Rhodopseudomonas palustris: one gene and its partner. The protein of the gene in region 1 binds, or shares a complex with, the protein of each later gene. Links are inferred from orthologs where the notes say so. Each region holds a gene or a part of one and is shown on either strand. Other genes may lie near its edges.

Region 1 (2,854 bases):
ACGTGAGAACGATTTGATCCGCGATCCGGCGGCCCGGCAAGCGGGCCCCCCGCATGTCAGACATGCGGAGCCCCGGGAGCGACAAATCAGCCCGGCCAGCGTTGCGCCTTGTTGACCACGAAGTCGCGGAACACCTGCACCCGCGCCACGGTCTTCAATTCTTCCGGATAGACGAAGTACGTGTCGAGCTGGATTGAATCTTCCTCGCCGAACAACTGCACGAGCCGGTTGGTGTCCTCGATCAGGTAATCCGGCAGCGCCGCGATGCCGAGGCCCTGCTGGCAGGCGCGCACCAGGCCGAGGATGTTGTTGACCTTGAAGTAGGGCTCGCGCGGACCCATGCCGTTGCGCCCGGCTTCGATCAGCCAACTCCGGTTCTGCAGATGCGGCGGCACCTGGCTGTCGCTCAGCATGATCAGCCGGTGATTGTCGAGATCCTCCAGCGTCCGCGGCGTGCCGAAGTTCTTGATGTACTCCGGCGAGCAATAGGCGTGGAAGCCGATCGAGAACAGCTTGCGCTGGATCAGATCGGGTTGGGTCGGCTTGCGGGTGCGGATCGCGACGTCGGCCTCGCGCATCGACAGGTCGAGCTCTTCGTCGGTGACGATCAGCGAGATCCGGATCTCGGGATACAGCGCGGTGAATTCACCGAGCCGCGGCACCAGCCAGTGAATGCCAAGCCCCGGCGTCGTGGTGACCTTGAGGTCGCCGCTCGGCCGCTCGCGGCTGTCGGTGAGCTTGGCGCGTGCGGCCTGCAACTGCATGAACACGTCATGCGCGGTGCGGAACAGCAGATCGCCCTGTTCGGTGAGGATCAGGCCGCGGGCGTGGCGGTGAAACAGCGACACCGAGAGCTCTTGCTCCAATGCGCTGACCTGCCGCGACACCGCCGACTGCGACAGCCCGAGCTGCTCGCCGGCATGGGTGAAACTCCCCGCTTCGGCAGCGGCGTGAAAGACCTTCAGCTTATCCCAGTCCATATCGGTGAACCCGTCGCGGTGTCGCGCCATCCAGAGAGTTATTCGGCCGCTTGGCGGTCGCCGGCGCGCAGCGCCAGGAAGCGTTCGGCTTCGAGAGCCGCCATGCAGCCCATTCCGGCTGCGGTGACGGCTTGGCGGTAGGTCTCGTCGGCGACGTCGCCGGCGGCGAACACGCCAGGTACCGAGGTTGCGGTCGAATTCGCCGCGACCTCGACATAACCGGACGGTTTGAGCTTGATCTGGTCTTTGAACAGCTCCGTCGCCGGCGCATGACCGATCGCGATGAACACGCCGTCGGCCTTGACCTCGCTGGTCGTGCCGCTCTTGACGTTCTTCAGGCGCACGTGGGTGACCTTGGTCGGGTTCTCGGCGCCGCAGATCTCATCCACCGCGACGTCCCAGATCACCTTGATCTTCGGATGTTTGAACAGCCGGTCCTGCAGGATGCGTTCGGCCCGGAAGTGATCGCGCCGGTGGACGATGGTGACGCTGGCGGCGAAGTTGGTCAGGAACAGCGCTTCCTCGACCGCGGTGTTGCCGCCGCCGATCACCACGACATCCTTGCCGCGATAGAAGAAGCCGTCGCAGGTCGCGCAGGCCGAGACGCCGAAGCCCTTGTAGGTCTGTTCGGACGGAATACCGAGCCAGCGCGCCTGAGCGCCGGTGGCGAGGATCAGCGTGTCGGCGAGATAGACGTCGCCGCTGTCGCAGGTCAGCCGGAACGGCCGCTGGCCGAGGTCGAGATCGACCACCAGGTCGGTCTTGATCCGGGTGCCGACATGCAGCGCCTGCTTCTCCATCTGCTCCATCAGCCACGGGCCTTGGATCACATCGGCGAAGCCGGGGTAGTTCTCCACGTCGGTGGTGATGGTGAGCTGACCGCCGGGCTGCATGCCCTGGATCAGGATCGGCTCCAGCATCGCGCGAGAGGCGTAAATCGCGGCGGTATAACCGGCGGGCCCGGATCCGATGATCACGACCTTGGCTTGAACCGGACTCGGCATGAATCAGTCCCCGAAACTGAGGGCGGCGCGACGCAGGGAAAGGCCTGGCTGGGGCATCGCCAATGGGCGGAAGATCAGACAGAAGTCTATGTTATTTGGCGAGCTATGCAAGATTTGCAATACCTCCGTGCAGGATTTCCCACCAAGAATAGAAAACGAGCTGTGAGCATCGCGAAATAAAATTACCCAAATTTCGCGGGGTGCGCTAAGAGAGGCTGTTTCTAAGCCGAATCCGCCTTGCGGGAATAGCACCAGCGTGACCAAGAGCCTCGACCAGATCGACCTCAAGATCCTGCAGGAAATTCAGGACGACGGCCGAATCACCAATGTCGAACTGGCCAAACGGGTCGGGATTTCGCCGCCGCCGTGTCTGCGGCGGGTGCGGACGCTGGAGGAAGAGGGCTACATCCTCGGCTATCGCGGGCTCCTCGATCCGGCGCATCTCGGTTTCGACGTCACGGTGTTCGCCTCGGTGCATTTGTCGAGCCAGGCCGAGGCCGACCTGCGCGGGTTTGAGGAATTCGTCCGCAACGAGCCGCTGGTACGCGAGTGCTGGATGCTGTCGGGCGAAGTCGACTTCATCCTGAAATGCGTCGCGCCCGACATGGCGACGTTCCAGAATTTTGTCGCCCATCTCACCGCCGCCCCGCACGTCCGCAACGTCCGCACCTCGCTCGTGCTGCGCAATTCGAAATACGCCGCCGCGGTGCCGCTGGAGTTAAAGGCGGCGACGACCTGAAGCCGCCGCCGCGATCGTTTCAGCGCTGCTGCAGAGTCAGCGATCGCGCCGCAGGATGCGGTCGAGGCTGATCGGTCCGCCGCCCGTCGTCACCAAGTACAAGCACGTGAAGCACATCGCGATCGCCAAGC
Region 2 (2,849 bases), 4.4 Mb from region 1 along the record:
AGCGCCGGTGGTGTTCCTGATCGACACCACCTCGTCGCCGGCCGACACCCAGCGGCTCAATCTGATCCGGCTGCCGGGCGGCAACGCCGCGCCGGGCTCGGTCGCCGCGATGGTGTGGGCGGGCCGCAAGGCCGACGATCCGAGCGTCGTCGAGCAGGCGCGCAGCACGATGATCGAGGAGACCGAGGACGAGTATCGCCGGCTGCTCTATGTCGCGATGACCCGCGCGGCCGACCGGCTGATCGTCGGCGGCTGCATGCCGGGCAATCGCAACGAAGTGCGGCCGCATTCCTGGTACGACCTGATCAGCAAAGGGCTGGAATCCTCCGGGCTGGTGATGCAGCCGGTCCCGCCCGACGGCGTGATCAAGCGCTATTGCCGGCCGGAGGACGTGATCGAGGAAACCGGCCAGGCGGCGCCGAGCCACGAGACCGCGGCACCGTCCCTGCCGGACTGGCTGCGCCGGCCGGCGCCCGGCTTGCCGTCCGCCGAACAGGTGCTGCGGCCCTCGGATGCCGACGATGATGATCGGCGCCGGTTGCGGCCAGGGGAATCCGACGCCAGTCGCAGCCGCGCGCTGCAGCGCGGCACGCTGGTGCACCGGCTGCTGCAATCGCTGCCGGAGATCGCCGCGGCCGATCGCTCCGCCGCCGCTGGACGTTTCCTCGCCCGCAACGCGGCGGACTGGAGCGAGGAGGAGCGCGGCGCGCTCGCCGCCCAGGTCCTCGGGCTGATTGCCGATGCCAGGTTTGCGGCGGTGTTCGGTCCAGGCAGCCGCGCCGAGGTGCCGATTGTCGGCCGGCTGCAGCGGCGCGGCGGGCCGGTGCTGGTGTCCGGCCAGATCGACCGCTTGGTGGTGACCGAAACCGAAGTCCTGATCGTCGATTACAAGACCAACCACGCGCCGCCGCGGGTCGAGGCCGAGGCGCCGCGCAGTTACGTCCGCCAGCTCGCCCGCTACCGGGCGGTGCTCGGCGCGATCTATCCACAGCGCACCGTCCGGGCCGCTCTGCTCTGGACCGAAGTCGCTGAAATAATGGAGATTTCGGCCTCTGCGCTGGACGCGGAGCAGGCCGATCTGACGGTGCCGTGAGCCGTGCTTGACCGCACCGCGGCGCGTTCCTACGTTCACCCGTCATCACGGCGCGATTCCCGCCGCCGCTCTTCATCCGGTTTCACGAGGTATCCTATGGCCGTTGGTAAGGTGTCAGACGCCGATTTCGAAAACGAGGTTCTCAACGCCCAGGGGCCTGTGGTGGTGGACTTCTGGGCCGAGTGGTGTGGCCCGTGCCGCATGATCGCGCCGGCGCTCGACGAAATCGCCGGGGCGATGGGCGACAAGGTCAAGATCGTGAAGCTCAACGTCGACGAGAGCCCGGTCACTGCCTCGAAGTACGGCGTGATGTCGATCCCGACCCTGATGATCTTCAAGGGCGGCGAGATGGCCTCGCGCCAGGTCGGCGCCGCGCCGAAGGCCAAGCTGCAGCAGTGGATCAGCGCAGCGGTCTGAACTCGGACGCGCCACGAACGTTCTGAAACGGCCGGCATTCCGCCGGCCGTTTTGCGTTTCGGCCTCTCGTCATTGCGAGGAGCGAAGCGACGAAGCAATCCAGCCCCGTGCTCGGCGCGCTGGATTGCTTCGCTACGCTCGCCATGACGGGGATGGGGCCATTCGCAACCAGTGGGTTCGTATCGTGGCTGAGCGGAAATCATCCATCACCAAGACCCGCGCCGCGCCGCTCGCGCCGATGGAGGCGCGGTCGGTCGATGCGATTCCGAGCGGACCGCAATGGCAATACGAGCCGAAATGGGACGGCTTTCGCTGCCTGATGGTACGGAGCGGCGATGCTGTCGCGCTGTGGTCGAAATCGGGGGAAGACCTCACCCGCTACTTCCCCGAATTAGTTGCGGCGGCGCTGCAGCTGAAGGCCGAGCGCTTCGTGCTCGACGGCGAGATCGTCGTGCCGCAGGGGCGGAGGTTTTCGTTCGATGCGCTGCTGCAGCGGATTCACCCTGCCGCGAGCCGGGTGAACAAGCTCTCGGTCGAGACGTCGGCGCTGCTGTTGGTGTTCGATCTGTTAGCGAGCCCGCGCGACGACGCGCTGGCGGCGCAGCCGCTGACGCAGCGGCGCAAGGCGCTCGAAGTCTTTGCGAAAGCGCAGTTCAAGGGCCATCCGACGTTCCGGCTGTCGCCGGCCACCACCAGTGACAAGCAGGCCGCGAAGTGGCTGGCGCAGGCCGGCGGCGGCTCCGACGGCGTGATCGCCAAGCGGCGCGACCTCGCCTACCAGTCCGGCAATCGCGACGGCATGCAGAAGATCAAGAAGTTTCGCAGCGCCGATTGCGTGGTCGGTGGCTTCCGCTACGCCAGCGCGCCGCTTAACGGCCGCAAGGTGGTCGGCTCGCTGTTGCTCGGTCTCTATGACAAGGCCGGCCTGCTGCATCACGTCGGCTTCACCTCGGCGCTGAAGCGGACCGAGAAACCGGCGCTGACCGACAAGCTCGAAGAGCTGCCCGGCGAGGGTTTCACCGGCAATGCGCCGGGCGGCCCCAGCCGATGGTCGACGGCGCGCTCGGCCGAGTGGCAGCCGCTTGCTCCGAAGCTGGTGGTCGAAGTCTGCTACGATCATTTCAGCGGCGAACGCTTCCGCCACGGCACCAGCCTCTTGCGCTGGCGCCCCGACAAGGCGCCGCGGCAATGCACGATGGACCAGCTCGCGCAGAAGCAGGTCGATCCGATCAAGCTGCTGGCGTGAGCCGAACGATTAGTTCGGTGGTGTGCCGTTGAGGTTCAGCACATGGCCGGCGAGATACAATGATCCGGTGATCAGGATCCGCGGCGGGAGTTC

Evidence for each region. Proteins that work in one complex are often made in the same cells at the same time.
Region 2: the proteins of trxB (region 1) and trxA are in contact, whole or in part, in a crystal structure (PDB 1F6M), measured with the Escherichia coli proteins. The link is inferred for Rhodopseudomonas palustris from one-to-one orthologs.

Annotation. Positions count from the first base shown.
Region 1 is NZ_CP019966.1:4,479,576-4,482,429, reverse strand. The notes cover bases 2-2,851. They hold trxB (thioredoxin-disulfide reductase), read right to left. Parts: upstream 1,985-2,851; coding sequence 1,019-1,984; downstream 2-1,018. Other genes in these bases: RPPS3_RS20740 (DoxX family protein), read right to left, coding at 2,760-2,851; RPPS3_RS20745 (Lrp/AsnC family transcriptional regulator), read left to right, coding at 2,241-2,723; RPPS3_RS20755 (LysR family transcriptional regulator), read right to left, coding at 87-1,010. Outside these bases: more of RPPS3_RS20740, read right to left, coding at 2,852-2,854.
Region 2 is NZ_CP019966.1:80,284-83,132, reverse strand. The notes cover bases 5-2,849. They hold trxA (thioredoxin), read left to right. Parts: upstream 5-1,189; coding sequence 1,190-1,510; downstream 1,511-2,849. Other genes in these bases: RPPS3_RS00380 (bifunctional folylpolyglutamate synthase/dihydrofolate synthase), read right to left, coding at 2,766-2,849; RPPS3_RS00385 (ATP-dependent DNA ligase), read left to right, coding at 1,695-2,756; addA (double-strand break repair helicase AddA), read left to right, coding at 5-1,093. In the rest of the region: more of addA, read left to right, coding at 1-4. UniProt on the Escherichia coli protein: Participates in various redox reactions through the reversible oxidation of its active center dithiol to a disulfide and catalyzes dithiol-disulfide exchange reactions.